One region of the Lysinibacillus sp. FSL K6-0057 genome, then DNA from elsewhere that is predicted to be linked to it. Evidence: riboswitches for the same ligand, from Rfam matches in the RefSeq annotation. Region 1 holds a riboswitch; each other region holds the start of a gene.
The links. A riboswitch is a leader RNA that binds a small molecule or an ion and turns the genes downstream of it on or off. The one in region 1 is predicted to bind thiamine pyrophosphate.
Positions count from the first base shown of each region.

Region 1 (5,198 bases):
CCTCACCAATAGCAACCATCTCATCCTGATGCGTACGAATCCAATCGAATAAAGCTGCCTCATCGCTTGGACTTAGTAAAGGCTGTTCAGGATGGAAGCCAAAAGCAGCCTTTACTTGCTGATAGCTGTTCGATAAACGCAACGTTCTTTCACACGAGGATAGCTGCATGCTAATCGCAATCACAGCATCAACCTCTTCCAACAATAATGGAATTTCCTCATCGTTATACTGTTCCAAATGAATATGCGCATCAATCAACATACATATCACCCTTTTCTTCTTGTAAATACGTAAATAGCTGTTGCTTTAACGCTGTGAACGCTGCGGAATGTCGAATCTCCTCTTTCCGTGGTCTCTCAAAGGGCACGATGATTTCCTTTTTAACAGTTGCTGGACGTTTGGTTAAGACAAGTATACGATCCGCTAAAAAGAGAGCTTCCTCAATACTATGTGTAACAAATAGGATTGATTTACGATACTCTTCCCAGATGGATAAAAGCCATGCCTGCATTTCCAGTCTTGTAAATTCATCCAACGCAGAAAATGGTTCGTCTAAGCATAAAATCGGTTTATCACTAACCATTGCACGAATGAACGATACACGCTGCTGCATGCCTCCTGACAGTTCGTTCGGATAGGCATGGATAAAGGAGGCAAGACCAACCTTTTCTAGCCATTCCTTGGCACGTTCCACATCAGGTTTATGCTGTAATTCCTCTACAATCGTGACATTTTCTAAAATCGTACGCCAAGGTAATAGGCAAGGTTGCTGTGGCATATAGCCAATCGTTCCTCTTTTTTGCTGGATATCCTCTTCATTTAATAAAATGGCTCCTTGATCAATTGAAGAAACACCACCAATTAATTGAAAAAGTGTGCTCTTACCACTGCCTGAGGGACCCACAATGGCCACAAACTCACCATCCCTTACGTCAAATGAAAGTTGATCAAGGACTTTTAGTGCATCGAAGGATTTAGCGATGTTTTGAATGCTGAGCATGATAGCCTCTCCCCTTCACCATGAATTTTTCAATCAAACGAATACCGCTAAACAATAGTAAGCTCAAGAGAACAATCGCAAAAATTGCCACAAATACACGATCTGTTCGGAAGGAGGACTGAGCTAAGGTCATGTAAACACCAATACCCTTTTTTGCACCTAGCCACTCCGCAATCACAGCCCCCATCACACTATATGTAGCAGCAATTTTAACGCCTGAGAAAATGGCTGGATAGGCATGAGGCCATTCCAGCTTCCAAAAGGTTTGTGCCTTGGTAGCACCGATCATGGCAAAATAATGCTTTAATTCAGGGGCCGTTTGCCTAAATCCATCCATCGCTGCAATGACAATTGGGAAAAAGCACACGAGGCAAATAATAATGAGCTTCGGTAATAAGCCAAAGCCAAACCAAATAATAAGCAATGGTGCCAAGACAAGAATGGGAACATTTTGCGACATAATAAGAATTGGATAAAACAACTCCCGAATGAATGTAAAACGATGCAACACAATCGACACCGTTAGACCACAAGCAATGCCAATGGCCAGACCTAGTAAGGCTAATTGCACCGTAGCGAATACATGTGGTAGAAAGGTTTGATACGACTGAAAGGCTTCCCACAAAATACTACTTGGCGCAGGTAATAACCAATGTGGAACTTCAGCAAAATGCACGATTAGTTCCCATATGAATAAGAGGAAGGCGATAAAAATTATCGTCCTTCCCTTTTGCAATGCACGTTTCATTACTGATATTTCTCCGTTAATGTATCCATCGTAATACCCTTTGGCTGATATAAAATTTTCACTTGTGTAATAACATTAATGGCACCAAGCTCGATCATCTTCTCATTCATTTTTTCAATGATTTGGAGCAATGTAGAAAGCTCGCCTTCCATCGTTGTTTCCAATGGATGTACCTCATATTTCACGCCAGAAGCATCGATCACAGCAATCGCTGCATCCACATAAGGGATAACATCTTCATATTTCTCTGTCTTTGGTATGATTTGCACACTGATTAATGAATTTGCCATGTTAATTGGCCTCCTTTTTAGGTAAGAAATCATTTGTAAAGGCTTGTTTCGCATCAAACTCGCCCTCTAGTACATGATTGCTAGACATCCATTTTGCATAGTTTTCCCACACAGAAAGCTTTTGCTCTCCCCATTGCTTGGCATCATCCTGATATTTATCTGCCAGCCATTCCTGACTTTTATGCACTAGCTCTTTATCTAAATCAGGAGCCGCTTCGATTAACATATCAGCTGCTTCACTTGGGTTTTCTATTGCGTATTCATAGCCTTTTGATGTAGCTGCAACAAAGGCTTTGACAACATCAGGGTTGTCCTGTAGCATTTTTTCATTCGTAGCTAGAACAGGTGTATAGTAATCCAATTGATCACTATAATCCGTTAGATACAGCATATTAATCTTTTCCCCACGTAGCTCAGCTTCAATCCCAGTCCATGCATAATAAATCCAAGCAAAATCAATGTCTTTTTCCATCATTGTGAAGAAATCTAAATCCCCTGCATTGACGATATCTAACTTATTGATATCTGCCTTTTCTGTTTGCATTAATGATTGGAGAACGGCTTGCTCTAATGGCGCACCCCAACCACCATAAGTTTTACCTTCAAAATCCTTTGGCGATGTAATGCCTTTTGATGCAATAGAAGCAAAGCCAGATGTATTATGCTGAATAATCGCTGCGATAGAGACCAGCGGCACATCTTGTACACGCGCCTGTGTAATGCCTTCCTGATAGCTCACGCCAAACTCTGCCTTTCCAGAAGCAACAAGCTGATCTGCGCCCGCCTCACCAGGCATAATTATCTCAACATCTAAGCCCTGTTCCTCAAAATAACCGAGTTTTTTTGCGACATACAGACCTGTATGATTCGTATTCGGTGTCCAATCCAGTACCACAGACACCTTTTTCAGCTTGTCAGTTGCCTGCTTGTCCTCTTTTTCACTACAGCCCACTAAAGTCAAAAGTGCTGCCAATAGAATAAATAACCATTTTTTCATGCGAAAGCCTCCCAGTTTGTAATATGAAAGTGTTCATGAATGAATGTTGTCACCAGAAGAAAGCGTATACAAGGTTTTCAAACTACTGCCTGAAAACATAAAAAAACGCCTAGGATTCCTCCCAGACGTATTACAATCATTCTTCAAAACTTTGCTTTTTTGAATAGATGTTCCCTACGCTGGTACGAGCCAAATCAGGTTCAAAGGGTCAGCGTCTATCGGACACAATCTCAGCTAGCAACTACTAGCCCCCCTACATTCTTTCGCTATGAACTTTTCGATGATTATTATACCCATAGTTACACTTAAATGACAAGCTGCTATTTTTGAATAGCGATTGCATTCAAGACAAAAGCCCAGTTCTCCTAAGAGACTGGGCATGATATTAGCTAGGTTTCTGTTCTTTTTTGACTGTTAATACATGGGAAATCGCCCCATCTGTTGCAATATCCACTTTAAACGAACCGTTGGAATGGCGATCTGCACGAGACAATGCTTGTACAGCAATCACCTCTTGAACGCCTTTTTCGGTTTCAATCACAACCTGCTCCTCGTCTGTCGCTTGAATAACTGCCACAATTCGGTGAGGATTTGCTTTTAACTCTGTTAATACTTTTAGTCCACGTTTTGCACGACTTGCTACTTCAACTTCAGCGACATTCATTTTCTTCACGGCTCCACGCTGTGTCACAATCACTACATATTGTGTAACATCAGGCTGTAGCACATTGACACCAACTAAGGCTTCTCCATCTTTTAGCGTGATCCCTTTCACACCGCCTGTTTTCACACCTGTAACGGGTAGTTCCTCCATCGGGAAACGAATCGCATAGGCTGTATCCGTTGTTAGCATCAGTTCTACATCATCCGTCACAAACGATGCATAGATCATCGCATCACCAGCCTTGACGTTCATCGTTTTAATTGGCTTTGAATAACGTGTTACCGCATAGTCTGCGAGTGGTGAGCGCTTAATTTGACCATCTTTTGTGGCTGTGAAGACATACATATTTGGCTGTTCAAATGTTTCAAAGCCATAAACCGCAATAATCGATTCATCTTCCCCTGTTGGGACAATACTGGAAATATGCTGGCCCAGGTCCTTCCAGCGTATGTCAGGAAGCTCATGAACAGGCTGATAAATATAATTGCCACGATTTGTGAACAGTAATAGATGGTGCTGTGTATTTAAGTTTGCTTCATACAATAAATAATCCGAATCCTTCATGGCAAAATCTTGCCCATTTGAAGCGGCATGAGAACGTGTCGATGTACGTTTAATATAACCGTCCTTCGTCACTGTCACGACAACCTCTTCACTTGGCACAAGGACATCTAATGTAATTTTAATTTCTTCAATTTCCTGCTCAATCTTCGAGCGACGTGGCTCTGTAAAGCGTTTCTTAATGTCTAGCAACTCTTGTTTAATAACACGTACTAGCTTAGCTTCACTTTGTAAAATACCCTCAAGCTTTGCAATTAACTTATTTAACTCGTCCTGTTCCAGACGAAGCTCTGTAATATCCGTATTCGTTAAACGGTATAATTGTAGGCTCACAATGGCCTCTGCTTGTACCTCTGTAAAATCAAACTTCGCTTGTAAATTAAGCTTCGCATCCTTCTTATCATTAGAAGAACGAATCGTCGCAATCACTTCATCTAAAATGGAAAGGGCTTTAATTAAGCCTTCTACAATATGAGAACGGTCCTTTGCCTTTTGTAAATCGTAAATGGAGCGGTTTGTCACTACTTCTTTTTGATGGGCAATATACGCATCCAGCAATAATGGCAATGTCATCATCGTTGGGCGACGATTGTGGATGGCAATCATATTAAAATTATAAGCTACCTGTAAATCCGTTGTTTTAAACAAGTACTGTAAAATCCCTTGCCCTGGTACATCTTTTTTCAGCTCAATCACGACACGTAAGCCTGTACGGTCTGATTCATCTCGAATTTCCGCAATACCTTCTAGTCGTTTATCTACACGTTGCTCATCAATTTTTTTCACAAGATTCGCTTTATTTACATCGTATGGTAACTCCGTGATAACAATTTGCTCTTTACCACCCTTGATTGGTTCGACAACTGCTTGGGCTCGGACAATGATTTTGCCACGACCTGTTTCATACGCCTTTTTGATGCCATCCACACCTTGAATG
Region 1 is NZ_CP152047.1:2,632,481-2,637,678, forward strand. It holds gene MHB40_RS12905 (TatD family hydrolase) at 1-262, opposite strand, end outside; gene MHB40_RS12910 (ABC transporter ATP-binding protein) at 252-1,001, opposite strand; gene MHB40_RS12915 (ABC transporter permease) at 976-1,749, opposite strand; gene MHB40_RS12920 (thiamine-binding protein) at 1,749-2,039, opposite strand; gene MHB40_RS12925 (ABC transporter substrate-binding protein) at 2,041-3,036, opposite strand; TPP riboswitch at 3,191-3,301, opposite strand; gene parC (DNA topoisomerase IV subunit A) at 3,422-5,198, opposite strand, start outside.

Region 2 (5,198 bases), 1.1 Mb from region 1:
GGCTGAGAAAATCGGCACATACGAAACATCTATTCAGCCGTTTGAAGATTGCTGTACGATTTTTACACCAGCAAGTCCTAAAACAAAACCAAAGCTTGAAAAGGTGGAGCATTATGAAAGCTTCTCTGATTTTGATGAATTGATCGGGCGAGCAGTGAAAAATCGCGAGGTCTATATTTTCCCTAAGAAAGAAGAACAGCAACAAGATAAATTTGCAGATCTATTATAAGGTTTTAAAAGCCGTCTCAAAGCCCATTTTGAGACGGCTTTTTTGCGTGATTAACGGTATTCCAATAGAGGTACAATTTACCTCTAAATTTTTTGTATTAAAAATCTAATATCGCACATTCTATATTCACAAGGAGGTGAGAGACATGACTTCAAACAACAACCGCAGTTCAAACAAGCTTGCAGTACCTGGTGTACAACAAGCACTTGATCAAATGAAATACGAAATTGCACAAGAATTTGGTGTTCAATTAGGAGCTGAAGCTTCAGCTCGTGCCAACGGTTCCGTTGGTGGTGAAATCACTAAACGTCTTGTACAAATGGCAGAATCTCAATTAAAAGGTATGCCAAACAACCAATAAATGCTGATTAAGCATTTATAAACTTAAAACCAGTGACCGTAAAAGGCACTGGTTTTAGTTTGTTTATTGATCATTTATTTATACGACATAAAGACTTAAACGTAGATACTGTATGTTCAATATCTTCGCTTTGACAGATAGCTGAAATCACAGCAATACCATCAGCACCAGCTTGAAATACAGCATGTGCATTTGTACAATTAATTCCTCCGATTGCTACAATCGGTAATTCAGGATGAAGATAATGAGCCTGCTGTAAAAAAGATGTGCCACAAGGTGGTTGTGCATCACTTTTAGAAGATGTTGCAAAGATTGGACCAATCCCTACATAATCAGCTTGATGGTTAATAGCCGTTTGCAATTCGTCCTGTGAATGGACAGAAACACCAAGAATCATGTTCCCAATTCTTTTACGTGCTACTCCAACAGGTAAATCATCTTGTCCGATATGAACACCATCAGCACCGAGTCGCATCGCTAGCTCGACATCGTCATTAACGATAAAGGGTACACTATACTGATGACATCGTTTTTGACATTGGCGTGCAAACTGTTCATAGGCTAATCCAGTTAACGCATGAGGACCTTTTTCGCGAAATTGAAACATTGTAATGCCTGCTTGTAATGCCTTTTCTAGGATATAGATCGATTGTTCATGATGAGGAACATTGCTCGTACCCATAATAAAATAAAGCTGCAAATCCTCACGTTTCATGAATAATCACCTCACAGGCTTCCTTATGCTGTTGATAAGCAAAATGATTTGTGGGTCCATGACCATTTCCAATCGATAAATCATACATAATTGCTAATTGGATAAACTTTTTAGCTTCAATAATGGCTTCTTCCATAGCAAATCCTCGTCCAAGAAAAGCAGTAAGTGCTGCTGAAAATGTACAGCCAGTACCGTGCGTATTTTTTGTTTGGATTCGAGGAGATTGCATCGAAAAAGATCGTCCATTTTTGAAAAATACATAATCAATGGCATATAGTAGATCTGTTAAATGTCCACCTTTGATGATGACACATTGTACACCAAGTTGTAACAAGCTTTGAGCTACTTCTTTCATATCTTCAAAATGATGAATAGATCTCCCTGTAAGTGTCTCTGCTTCGGGTATATTGGGCGTAACAACCGTAGCAAGTGGTAGTAAAGTTGAGCATAGTGCATCGATAGCTTCTTGCTGCAATAGGCTTTCTCCACCTTTTGCAATCATCACAGGATCAACAATCAGTGGAATGTTTAGCTCACTGATCATACTTGCGATTGTTTTGATAATAGCTGAGGAATAAAGCATTCCTGTTTTAATCGCAGTTATTGAAAAATCTTCTACTAAGGCCTCGAATTGTTTTTTTATAAAGGAAACGTCAATTGGGTAAACGCCTGTTACACCCAATGTATTTTGTGCAGTTAATGCTGTAATGACAGAAGTGCCAAACACTTTTAATTCCTGAAATGTTTTTAAATCAGCCTGTATACCAGCACCGCCTCCGCTATCTGAGCCAGCAATCGTCGTTACAATATGCATGAAGCTTCACCATCCTTTGACAAACGATGTATAGCATTAAGTAAGGCGATTTGAAAATCACCGATATCTGCAGTAAATGCTGATGCTAGTACACCTGCTTTTTTATAGTAAGTAAGTGTTTCTGTTAATTGCTGGTAAGGGTTAGGTCCAACACGATAGGCAGCACCACAAATTGCGCTTAGTAAACAACCTGTACCCGTTACTTCCGTCATTTGTGGATGACCGCCAGCAATCCATTGGCTATGCTTACCATCAGTTATAAAATCACGTTCCCCCGTTACAATAACTATGCATTGATAGCGTTGAGCCAATAATGTGGCTTCTGCTTCCATAGCGATGGAGCCATGACCACTATCGACCCCCTTTTGTTGCCAATCTACACCAGCTATTGCAGCAAGCTCGCCAAGATTACAGCGAATCACAGCAAATTGTATGTTCTCAAGTAAATGTTTGACAGTTTCCTTACGATAAGTTGTGGCTCCAACTCCAACAGGATCTAAAATAACAGGAATACCAAGTGCATTCGCTTTTTTACCTGCTAATAGCATGGCGCTTTTTGTACGATCATTAAGCGTTCCAATATTAATTAATAGTGCTTGAGCAATCGCTACCATTTCCTCTACCTCTTGGCTGTCATCAGCCATTACCGGTGAGGCACCTATTGCTAATAAACCATTTGCTTGAAAATTTGCCACTACATAATTGGTGATGCAATGGACGAGTGGTTGCTGTTGACGAATTGTTTGAAATATCATTGTAGTCCTCCTCTGTGGATGGACGTAAGCATGCAAAAAAGGCTCTTTTTGTGTAAAAATGCACGAAAAAGAGCCTTTCATCTGTAAAAAACGATGTCTATTGCTCCCTACGTCAGTATTAACTAACAGGTTCAAAGGGTCAGGTTTTACCTTCTCAACTCTTGCGAGTCCCCCTGCAATCTTGTATTTAGTTGACCAAAATGTACCATACTTTTCATATGTATTCAATAACTAGTTTTCCTATAAACAAAACGTGACTGATGCCATATAGCAAAGTATGATAGTTGTCATGACTTTAACGAAATTGAGTGTAAACCATTGAAAATAATGAAAAAGGAGTTTTATAATGTGTCATAGCAAAAGGGGGCATTTGCCATGAAAAGACAAGATTTAGTTGCACCAGAATGGTATAACATAGCAGAGGAAATTGAAAAATATGCGCAGGATGCAACAAAAAATGCTTTAATCATTTATGAAGAAAATCAAGACGTCCAATTTATTACATATGCACATTTATTGGAAAAAGCGAATCAAGCAGCACATGTTTTCACCAAGCAAGGCTTAAAGAAAGGTGATGTCATTTTAGTGATGGTACCACGTTCAGTGGAAGCCTATATTGTGTATATTGCTGCATTGAAAGCGGGTTTAACCATTATTCCAAGCTCAGAAATGTTAAGAACAAAAGATATTGAATATCGTATTCACCATGCCAATGCTAAAGCGGTTATTGCATTTGAACCTTATATTGAACAATTTGATGAAGTGGGGAATTTACAAGGCATATTGCAATTTGTCATAGGGCATGCACACGAACCTTGGCAGAACATACTTGAAAAAATGCATAATCAACCTACAACCTACATAAACCCTATCCCGACTAAAAGCACTGACAATGCATTTTTAGCCTATACAAGCGGAACAACAGGAAATCCGAAAGCAGCGGTGCATACTCATAGTTGGGGCTATGCACATTTACGAACAACAGCACCACATTGGCTGGGTGTACATGAAAATGATATTGTTTGGGCAACTGCAGCACCAGGATGGCAAAAATGGATTTGGAGTCCGTTTCTTGCTACTTTGGGTAGTGGTGCTACCGCATTTGTCTACAAAGGTAAATTTGAAGCAGCTACTTATTTAGCATTGCTTGAAAAATTCAAAATCAATGTACTATGCTGTACACCAACAGAATATCGTTTTATGGCAGCGCTTGAAAATTTACATGAATATGATTTAAGTGCAATTCGCCAAGCTGTATCAGCTGGTGAGCCTTTAAATAGTGAGGTCATTAAAGTTTTCTTGGAAACATTCAAATTACAAGTACGAGATGGCTACGGGCAAACGGAAAATACATTATTGGTGGGGACAATGGTGGGGATGGAGGCGCGAGTTGGCTCTATGGGGAAACCTACTCCTGGCAACACCGTTGAGATTATTAATGATTTGGGCAAACCCGTTACTGTGGGAGAAGTGGGCGATATTGCTGTGCATCGTGAAACACCAGCCCTCTTTAAAAAATATTTAAATGATCCTGAACGTACAAATTTACAATTTCGTGGGGATTGGTATATTACAGGAGATCGTGCCTATAAAGATGAAGATGGCTATTTTTGGTTTGATGGCCGGGGCGACGATGTCATTATTTCCTCAGGCTATACGATTGGACCATTTGAAGTAGAGGATGCCCTAATGAAGCATCCGACTGTGAAAGAGGCTGCGGTGGTTGCGAGTCCTGATAAAGTCCGTGGAAATATTGTCAAGGCATTTATTGTTCTTCGCAACGATGAAAAAGGTGATGAAGCACTTATTCAAACACTTCAAAGTCATGTGAAATCACTGACTGCTCCATACAAATATCCACGTGCTATTGAATTTGTAGAGGAGCTACCGAAAACATCTTCAGGGAAAATTAGACGTGTCGAATTACGACAACAAGAAATCAAACAACTTCAATCATGATCATTTCCTAGGAAATAATGTCGAAAATCAAAGTTCATGCAAAGGTATGGACTTTGATTTTTTTAATTTTTTTAGGTAAGGTAGGATAAGGAAATAAATAGCATAAAGCTTTTTGCATAGTATTATTGCAAAAAAAATGAAACAAATGTGTAATTCATACGTATTACGTGTTAAGGAGGCGGAAAGACATGAATGTAAAAAGGTGGGTTGCTTTAGTAGTTGCAGGTGTTCTTTTACTATTTTCATTAGGAATTAACACCATTTTTGCGCTCTTTAAAGCAGATTTCCTAAGTAATTTTGATAGTTTAATGGCAGGTAATAATTTAGATGTATATGAAAATGTCATTGAAGGGGAAAATTTTGAT
Region 2 is NZ_CP152047.1:3,743,657-3,748,854, reverse strand. It holds gene thiI (tRNA uracil 4-sulfurtransferase ThiI) at 1-229, shown strand, start outside; gene MHB40_RS18585 (alpha/beta-type small acid-soluble spore protein) at 375-590, shown strand; gene thiE (thiamine phosphate synthase) at 661-1,305, opposite strand; gene thiD (bifunctional hydroxymethylpyrimidine kinase/phosphomethylpyrimidine kinase) at 1,295-2,119, opposite strand; gene thiM (hydroxyethylthiazole kinase) at 2,107-2,874, opposite strand; TPP riboswitch at 2,962-3,059, opposite strand; gene MHB40_RS18565 (acyl--CoA ligase) at 3,250-4,833, shown strand; gene sppA (signal peptide peptidase SppA) at 5,022-5,198, shown strand, end outside.
Region 2: it holds a riboswitch for thiamine pyrophosphate, as region 1 does, so the genes downstream of both, thiM (hydroxyethylthiazole kinase) here and MHB40_RS12925 (ABC transporter substrate-binding protein) in region 1, are expected to answer to the same signal.

Region 3 (5,198 bases), 2.4 Mb from region 1:
AAAGAGCCTGAATTACGCATTGATGGTCATGCAGGTATTCATGACTTCCGTGAAGACGATAATAATTACTTTGAACAACCAGGTAAACTATTCCGTCTATTGACTGCGGAAGAGCAACAACGCCTATTTGAAAATACAGCGAATGATATGGCTTCTGTTGAAGAATTCATCAAGCGTCGTCACATCCTTCACTGCTATCTAGCTGATCCAGCATATGGTGAAGGTGTTGCAAAAGCGATGGGTCTTTCATTAGAAGGTATGGACCTTACAAACCCATATGTAAAACAACCAACAAACGTTTAATATTCCACTTATTATTGATATCCAAATCCAACTTTTACTCCATGTGAATCCATCATTCACATGGAGTTTTTTGATTAAGAAAAGGCCTATGTCTATAATTTGACATAAGCCTTTTCTTTCATTATTGGTAAATTTGACTACCTGCTTTTTTAAACTCCTCCGCCTTATCCTTCATACCTTGATGGATCGCTTCAGTAGTATTTAAATCCTTTTCTTTAGCATAATTACGGATATCCTGTGAAATTCTCATACTACAGAATTTAGGACCGCACATAGAACAAAAGTGAGCTGTTTTTGCTCCCTCTGCTGGCAGTGTCTCATCATGATATTCCACTGCGCGTTCTGGATCTAATGACAGATTGAATTGATCACGCCAACGGAATTCAAAACGTGCTTTAGACAGTGCATCGTCTCGTTGTTGTGCACCAGGATGCCCTTTTGCTAAATCAGCAGCATGTGCAGCAATTTTATAAGTAATAACGCCCACGCGAACGTCCTCACGATTCGGTAAGCCAAGATGCTCTTTCGGTGTCACATAACAAAGCATCGCTGTACCAAACCAGCCAATCATCGCTGCACCAATGGCTGAGGTAATATGATCATAACCCGGAGCAATATCTGTTGTTAGTGGGCCTAATGTATAGAAGGGCGCTTCCTTACAAACCTCTAATTGCTTATCCATATTTTCTTTAATGAGATGCATCGGTACATGACCTGGCCCTTCAACCATCACCTGAACATCATGCTTCCAAGCAATTTGCGTTAGTTCACCTAGTGTTTCAAGCTCTGCAAATTGTGCCTCGTCATTGGCATCTGCAATTGAGCCTGGACGTAAACCATCACCTAAGGAAAAAGCAACATCATAAGCTTTCATAATTTCACAGATTTCATCAAAGTGTGTATAAAGGAAATTCTCTTGATGATGATATAAACACCACTGTGCCATTATAGAACCCCCACGAGATACAATGCCTGTTACACGATTTACCGTAAGTGGTACATAGCGTAAAAGGACACCTGCATGAATAGTGAAATAATCAACACCCTGCTCGGCTTGCTCGATGAGGGTATCACGATATACCTCCCATGTTAAATCCTCTGCTATGCCATTCACTTTCTCTAAAGCCTGATAAATTGGCACAGTTCCCACTGGCACTGCAGCATTTCGAATAATCCATTCTCTCGTTGTATGAATATGCTTACCTGTTGAAAGATCCATAATGTTATCTGCACCCCATCGAGTTGCCCACGTCATTTTCTCAACTTCTTCTGCAATGGACGAAGATACCGCCGAATTCCCAATGTTTGCATTGATTTTCACATGGAAATTACGGCCAATAATCATTGGCTCTGCCTCAGGGTGATTAATATTAGAAGGCATAATAGCTCGCCCTGCTGCAATTTCTGAACGAACAAATTCAGGGTCCATATTTTCACGGATGGCTACGAACTCCATTTCAGGTGTTATAATGCCATTTCGCGCATAATGAAGCTGTGTTACATTTTTACCTTTTTTAGCACGTAAAGGCTTTCTTGCTAATTCAGGAAAGACATTTTCATGATTACGCGGGTCATCTGCACGACGAAAACCATTATCCTCTGGTTTAATGGAGCGCCCCTCATATTCTTCTACATCGCCCCGCTCTTGAATCCATGAACTTCGTAAGGCAGGTAAACCTTTCGTAATATCTACTTGGTAGGCTGGATCTGTATAGGGCCCACTCGTATCATATACTCGAATAGGTGCATTTTCTTCATCCCCAAAGCTACCTGTTGTGGGACTTAATGCGATTTCACGCATAGGTACTAAAATATCGGGGCGCGATCCTTCCAAATACACTTTTTTGCTTCCTTCAAAGCTGGACATAATCGTAATATTCTTTTCACTAACTACTGACATGAGCTACTTCTCTCCCTTAAATGTATTTTGATACAAGGACCGAATCTAGCTCACCCCAACAATCAAATAAATAAAAGCCGAATCCAAAATAATTATTTGGATCCGGCCATGAATGTAAAGGTCTATTAATTGCATACTCTGCAATAGCTTCTTAACTTTCCCACGCTGGTATGAGCCAGATCAGGTCCAAAGGGTCAAGAAACCTCTAAGCGTTTCTCTCTCAGCCTGACTCATCAGACTCCCCTAGTTAATACTATTTAGTTTGATGCTAGTGTAGCAGATATTACTAAGAGATGGAAGTTATATTTTTTATCTTTCAACTAACTAGGTAAATAATACTTCTGCAAAATAAATCACAATTGTTACGGTTATACAGCTCACAATAGTTGAAAATAAAACAGCTTGCGCGGCTGTTGCTGATTCTACATCATATTCCAATGCTAGACTAGAACTATTACGAGATGTTGGAAAGGCACTGGCTATAAACAGTGATTGTGCGACGACTCCATCTAATCCCAATACATAAATAATGACTAATGCAACAGCTGGTCCAATAATTAATCGTGTAAAACAGCTGACAAAGACCGTTTTATTAAACATTGATTTGATCTCAAGTTGTGACAATTGCGCACCCAAGGTAATTAATGCCACAGCAATAAATCCATCTGCCACATGCTCTACCGGTATTTTGATAAACTGCGGTATACCAATATCAAAATAGTTCATAGCAACGCCTATAATCAGTGCATGAATAATGGGCATTTTAAAGAAATCTTTGATGATTGTCATACCCGACTTCGTAGAGGAAATTAAATTGTACAAACCATATGTATAAGTAGTCATATTTTGAAAGATTACAAGCATGACCTGAATGGCTACGCCAATAGGTTGCGTAGCAAAAATCATTTGAGCCACTGGAATACCGTAATTGCCAGAATTAATAAGCACCACACTATTTTTAAAGACTGCTGCCTCTGTTTTGGCTAAACCTAGCCCTTTCGCCATCAAATGACTGAGTATCATTTGACTACCGATAAAGAGCACAATAAATAATCCGACTTCTCCCAGAACAGATAATTCTACATGTGTTTCATATAAATTTACAAAAACAGCCGCTGGCATAAAGCAATATGTAATAAGCTGAGACAATGCTTTTAAGTTAAAGCGAAATTTCTTTTGTAGTATAGCGCCTATTACAAGTAACACTAAAATAGGTACAACAATTTGAAAGAAAATCATTCCGAGATACATCATATCAATGTCCCCCTTCCAGTGTTAATAGTAGTGCTGAATTCTTTTTAGGTCAATTTCTCTTACTTTCACAATAAAAGAAAGACTGCCTCTATATTGAAGGCAGCCTTTCCTTTTAAGCAAGCTTAAATCGATTTACAACTTCTTGTAGCTCATTTGAAATATCGTTCATACTTTGAATAGACTCTGCTACTTTTTGTAATTCTGCTTGTTGATCCATCGCAGAAGCACTTACTTGTTCTGCAGAAGCTGCTGTTTGCTCTGAAATAGCCGAAATACTTTGGATGGACATGATTGCCTGATTTTTATGCTCTAACATACTAGATAGTTTATTCATTAATTCACTAATAGAATTCGCAATTGAACCTGACAAGTCACTGCTATCTTTAAATGCTAGTTGCGTGCTTTGTACTGACTCATTTTGAGCGTGCATTAAATCTGCATTAGATGCAATGACTGCAACCGTTTGCTGAGAATTTTCAAGAATGCTTTCTACTGTACTCTTAATAATTTCTGTTTCATTCTTAGATTGTTCCGCCAGCTTTCTAACTTCCTCTGCAACTACCGCAAATCCTTTACCATGTTCACCAGCACGTGCAGCCTCAATACTTGCGTTTAAAGCTAGCAGATTAGTCTGCTCGGTAACGCTCTGGATTGAAGCAATAATCTGATTAATATTCGCAATATTAGAGGCCAATGATTCCATTTGCTGCTGGATACGCCCATTCATCTCATTTGTCTCCATATTACGCTCCCGTAAGCTTTCAACTTCATGCAATCCTTTTTCTGTCGTTACACCTGTTTTATGAGATAGCTCATCCATTTCGTTGGAAAGAGCCGTAATGGCATCAATTTGATCAGATAAATCCATCATTCGATAATTTGTTTCTTCTGTATCCTCTGATTGCTTCGAAGCTCCTTGTGCAATTTCATTGATAGCTACAGAAACCTCCTGACTAGAAGCAACTACTTCATTAAACGCCTCATGTACCTGATTAGAAGATTGGTTCAATAACATCGTAGAATTAAGCACGGATTGAATCGCACTATTGGTTTTATCTAGCATATTATTATAAGCAATCGCCACTGCACCAATTTCATCAGACTTAATATATTTCTCTTCTACCTTTTGTGTTAAATCTCCCTCAGCTGCAGTTTCAATCGATGCACGTAAAAATTTAAGTGGCTTTAACTGTTTATAGATGAATAACACACTTGCTGCTGTCATCAAAACAACCATAATAATAGAAGCAATAATCGTAAATACAAATACATGATTATATGTCTCTAGAATCTTTGATTCAGCTAGCACGACTTGAACAGTCCATGTTTCGTCAATATCCTCTAAAATCATTGGAGCAAAAACATTATATGCTTTTTCCTTCAGCTGATTAGAATCAACGTATATACTTGTTAGCTCACCATTTTCCATTGTCTTACTAATACTTGTCCAAGTAGGATCCTCTTGCATATTGCGCCCAACTAGCTCTTCACCAAAACTGTTAGCTGTTAGCACACCTTTATTGGTAATAATTGCTGCGTAACCGCCTTCTGGGGCATTCGATTTTGTTAAATCATTTAAAAAATCTATCGATACATCCGCTGTCAATACACCGAAAAATGTTCCAGAAGCATTGATTAATGGCACCGAAATGGTTGTCATTAAAACGCTTTGTCCGTTTACATTATACTCATAGGGCTCCGTCAAAACTGCACGTCTCTCTTCTTTTGGTACCCAATACCA
Region 3 is NZ_CP152047.1:263,276-268,473, reverse strand. It holds gene MHB40_RS01215 (catalase) at 1-303, shown strand, start outside; gene thiC (phosphomethylpyrimidine synthase ThiC) at 425-2,203, opposite strand; TPP riboswitch at 2,344-2,458, opposite strand; gene MHB40_RS01205 (AEC family transporter) at 2,528-3,457, opposite strand; gene MHB40_RS01200 (methyl-accepting chemotaxis protein) at 3,570-5,198, opposite strand, start outside.
Region 3: it holds a riboswitch for thiamine pyrophosphate, as region 1 does, so the genes downstream of both, thiC (phosphomethylpyrimidine synthase ThiC) here and MHB40_RS12925 (ABC transporter substrate-binding protein) in region 1, are expected to answer to the same signal.

Region 4 (5,198 bases), 1.7 Mb from region 1:
TGAACAAGTGCCTACCCCTCACTACGGGAGATAGGCACTTGTTATTCTACTCATCCTCTAAACGTGCATACATATAATGATCTACCCAGTGACCATTGATATACAGCAGCTTTCTTAGCAGACCTTCCTGTTGAAATCCAGCCTTCTCTAAGACACGCATGGAGGCGCTATTTTGTGTCGATACATATGCCTCTACACGATGTAGACCAATTTGCTCAAATGCGAATCGAACCACCATATTCACAGCTTCTGTGACAATGCCCTTCCCTACGTAAATTTCATCCATCGCATAGCCAACAAATGCACTTGAGTACGGTAAGCGTTTTACAGCATAAAGTGCAATATGTCCTATTAGATTGTTTGTACCATGCTCAAAAATACCAAACGTAAATTCTCGCTTTGACTCCATTAAATAGAGACTTTCTTGAATTTTTTTGTATTGAGCGTCAACTGTATAGTATTCAGGTCTTTGCAGTGGCTCATATATAGACCAAAAGTATTTATTACGGCTTACGAGACCCATTAAACTTCGTGCATCTTTTTCTTGGAATGTGCGGATGTAGCATTTTTCCCCCTTTATCGTTACCACATTCCCACCCTTTTTTCTTAATAGATTCCAAATTTTAAGCACCATTCTCCACACTAGCCTTCCAATAAATATCAATACATTCCTTTTTGTTACATTGGCTACAATCCATTGATTGAAAACCCTATTTATATTTTATTGTATGTAAAAAAAGATGCTGCTACAACCAAAACAGCTCATGTCTTATTGTCATAGCAGCACAATTCAATTATTTAGTTTTTTGTTCTTTCTTGTTCTCGTTTACTATTTCCAAACTGGATGATTCAGCATCCTCTAGTTGTGCATTGTCTAACACATTTGTTAAATGAAGACCACGTCTTTGAGCTTCTCGTTCAATGTGTGCAATTGTTTCTTGAAGCACCTGAACACGTGCATACTTTTTGTCATCTCCAGCGACTAAGATCCATGGAGCATCTTTTTTATCGGTCTTTTCAAACATTGCATTTGCTGCTTCAATATACTGTGGCGATTTATCACGATTGCGCCAATCTTCAGCTGTTAGCTTCCAAGATTTATAAGGGTTTTGTTCACGTTCTTTAAAGCGTTTTAATTGCTCCTCATCTGAAACATGAAGCCAGAACTTAATAATTATGTAATCTCCTGCAGTTAAGATCTTCTCAAAATTATTAATTTCTTCATAAGCACGAGACCATTCATCCTTCGTTGCAAATCCTTCGATGCGTTCTACTAATACGCGACCATACCATGAGCGATCAAAAATAGCGATTTGTCCATGTTGAGGCAATTTTCTCCAAAATCGTTGTAAATAGTTGTAGCGTAATTCATGTGCTTGAGGAGCAGATATAGGGTGTACAACATAACCGCGTGGATCGACGCGTTCGATTAATCGTTTAATAGCGCCACCTTTACCAGCCGCATCCATTCCTTCAAATACCAAGATTAAGCCAATTTTGTTTTTTAATAAAAACTGTTGCGCGTTTAACATTTCATATTGGAGTACTTTTAATTTCTTTTTATACATCTTTTTGTCTAGTTCAATGGATAGGTCTAGATTTTTCAAATTTTGTGCCATGAAACTTCACTCCTTTTATTTGGATATTCTTATTGTACTAAAGAAATATATGGATGCCTATCAGGCATGGTAAATTGTAGATATTATTAGTAAAACAACACGATACATTGTTAGGAATTTCCGTTATAATAAAAAAAGTGACAGTACTATACTTATTTGTCTTTTCCCTATACAATCTAACACGAAGGGAGAGGAAAACATGCCTCGGTTTATCATGATGACAATCTCTTATCTTGTCTCAATCATCCTAACCTTTTCATCCTTTTTCGTGAACATCAACGGTCAATCTTCGCTAGAAATCGCTAATCGTTTTTCTGTAGTATTTGCACCGGTTAGTATAAGTCATGTAATTTGGATTATCATTTATTTATTACTCGGTTATTGGTTAGTTATGAACATCAAAAAGACAACTTTGAAACAGTCTGCGCTCTTTAGTTGCATAAATATATTGCAAGCATTGACGGTATACGTCTGGCATCATGAGTTATTTATTGTTTCTCTTGGCATTACATTACTCTTAGTCTTGTATTTATTTATGCTGTATAATACGTACCCTCTTCAGGACAAAGCCTTGTCTGGTCGTATTCCTTTCTCCATTTATTTAGCATGGATGACATTTATTTTTATCACAAATACAAGCTTTACATTAACGGCTTATGGTTGGAACGGCTTTGGTCTTAGTACGCCTCTTTGGGCAGTGATTTTACTAACATTAGGAGGAGCCATTGCGCTACATATCCGTTTCCATCACTTTGATGTTATGTATCCAAGTGTTTTTATTTGGGCTTATATTGGAATCGCCATACATAATGGTTTTGATGAGCTACTTGTCACTACAGCCGCCTTATTTTTATGTGGTGTTCTCTTTGTTGGCATTTTATTTATTAAAAAAAATCCTGCCTACCAAAAATAAATTGGTTAGCAGGATTTTTCATTATATCCTATTCTTCGTCTAATGACGTTAGGATAATTGGTTTATCCTTTGTCACAATGACTGAATGTTCGATTTGAGCTACAAGTGATTTATCAGGTGTCACGAATGTCCAGCCATCACCAGCTTCTACAATATGCTCTGCTTTTGCTGAGATAAATGGCTCAACCGCAAGCACCATACCTTCTTTCATGATGGTAGAATCCCATGCATCATAATAGTTTAAAATATGATTTGGCTCATCATGTAAAGATTTACCTAAGCCATGACCTGTTAAATTCATAATAACAGTTAAGTCATTAGCATTCGCCTCACGTTCAACTGCTTTACCAATTTGATTTAATTTAGATCCAGCCTTTACCTTTGTCATTGCTCGATCAAAGGCACTTTTGGCAACACGGCATAGCTTTTCTTTGTCTTCATAGCCTTCACCAACAACAAATGAAATACCTGTGTCAGCAAAGTAGCCGTTTAAGGAGCCAGAAACATCAATATTCACAATATCTCCTTCTTGAATAACACGCTTTCCTGGAATACCATGCGCCACTTCTTCATTGACACTAATACATGTATACCCAGGGAAATCATATTCTCCCTTCGGTCCAGAAATAGCGCCTGCCTCCGCAAACATGCGGCCAGCAATTTCGTCTAGTTCAAGTGTTGTAACACCTGGTTTTGTTGCAGCTTTCATCGCTTCGCGAATTTCAGCACAAATGCGTCCTATTTTTTTAAAAGCTTCAATCTCTTCTTGTGTTTTTACAATCATGTATAACGTCCCTTTCATCTAATATCTATTCTTTAATATAACATAACTTTTTATGCGTATAACGATAAACGCTTTAAATATTGTATGCTTTCCTACTTTGCAAAGTGCTAAAAGAGCTATTCACAACAAAAAAGTCCCCCCACTCATGTGAAGGGACTTGCATTAAGCTTTTCTTTGCATTAATTGTGGAGCGGCTGTGAATAAAAGAACACCAACGATAGCCGTTAATATAGTTGCTGGTAGCATATATGTACCGTTATAGATGATGGAATAGATCCAAGCATTTTGATCGCCAGCATATTCTGCAAAAAATACAGCACCAGCAATTGTATGTGCCGCGTATCGTAAGAAGCCTGCGAAAACGGTACCTATTATAATATAAAGTGCCATTTTTGTTTTGTTCATATGTTTAGCAGCGTCCAACACTGGTCCACGTACAACTGCCGCTAATCCTACAACTGTAAAAGCAACACCATAATCTAGTAATCCTTGTAGCCAGTGCACGATATAGGAACCAAACATTGTTTGCATAACACCCACAAGTAGTCCCGTTGTTAGCCCAGCTACTAGGCCCCAACGAAACGCGATTAACATAATAGGTACCATGACAAGACTAACTGAGCCGCCTTGTGCCCATACTTTAAAGGATACCTGATCAAGTACTAGCCCAATTGCTGCAAATATCGCAATCTCCACTAGCATTAACAGTCTTTTTTTGTCCATACATATTCTCTCCTTTGTTCCGATGTAGGATACAAGAGCAGGAATAGAAATGCGCTGATATGTCTCTTTCTGACACCATTTTCCCCCAAGAATGAAAAAACGATGCCAGGACAGAGCCTCACATCGTACAAGTGTCGGTTTCTATCCACATCCCTACGCAAGCGTTAACTTACAGGTTCGAAGAGTCAAGGCATTACGTGCCCAGTCTCAGCTGACATCATCAGCTCCCCTTGTGGTCGTTACATCTGAATTTATTTGAACATTTTCATTGTACGCAAAGGCTAGGAGGATTACAACCTCTTCCATACATTATTTTTTTGAAACTTTGCTATTATTCATGCGTAAATATTAAAAAAGGAGGTACAACTATGGAGAATCAAAAAATTTTAGCTGCCTTTAGTTATCTTAGTATTTTCTTCGCCCCTTTCATCGTTCCATTAATTGTGTACATTGTGACAAAAGATAGTGATGTAAAAAAACATTCGATTCGTGCACTTGTCTCTCATTTAATTCCTTTTGTTTTTGGCATCCTGTTCTTTATTGTCTTTGTTTTTTCCACATTTAGTTTAGATCCAACCTCCAGTAATAATACAGTGATGATTATTTGGTTTGCTTCATTCGCCATCTATGCCCTCGTCTCACTTGGTATTGTGATCTGGAATATTATTCAGGCTGTTCGCGTTATCCGTTAATGTTTTATTTTTAAGAGAAACAGGTAGTAGTAATTGTAAAAGGAGCTGTTTTTGGATGAAAGTATCAAACGTTGTGAAAACCGCCGTAAAGTTAGCACCGATTGTTATTCCTATCGTCAGAAAAGTAATGGCTGCAAAAAAGGGAACAACGCCTACAGCCACACCTCGAAAAAAATAAAACGAAGGCGTATTCCTTTTTTTCGGAAATACGCCTTCGTTTTATTTCACTTCAAAATGTGTTTGACTATGTCCATTCAATGTTTTTTCTACATGTAAAACTGCTGGCATCGCAGATTTCAATTCAGGTACATGAGAAATAACGCCAATCATACGACCAGAATCCTGTAAATCAATTAATGTATCAATTGCCTTATTTAGTGATTCCTCATCGAGTGAACCAAAGCCCTCATCAATAAACATCGTTTCAATATGGATATTACCTTGGAAGCTTTGAATCACATCTGCCA
Region 4 is NZ_CP152047.1:4,330,066-4,335,263, forward strand. It holds gene MHB40_RS21690 (GNAT family protein) at 47-634, opposite strand; gene MHB40_RS21695 (polyphosphate kinase) at 795-1,619, opposite strand; gene MHB40_RS21700 (hypothetical protein) at 1,819-2,532, shown strand; gene map (type I methionyl aminopeptidase) at 2,561-3,316, opposite strand; gene thiT (energy-coupled thiamine transporter ThiT) at 3,479-4,039, opposite strand; TPP riboswitch at 4,173-4,280, opposite strand; gene MHB40_RS21715 (DUF4870 domain-containing protein) at 4,408-4,731, shown strand; gene MHB40_RS21720 (hypothetical protein) at 4,787-4,909, shown strand; gene MHB40_RS21725 (SMC family ATPase) at 4,951-5,198, opposite strand, start outside.
Region 4: it holds a riboswitch for thiamine pyrophosphate, as region 1 does, so the genes downstream of both, thiT (energy-coupled thiamine transporter ThiT) here and MHB40_RS12925 (ABC transporter substrate-binding protein) in region 1, are expected to answer to the same signal.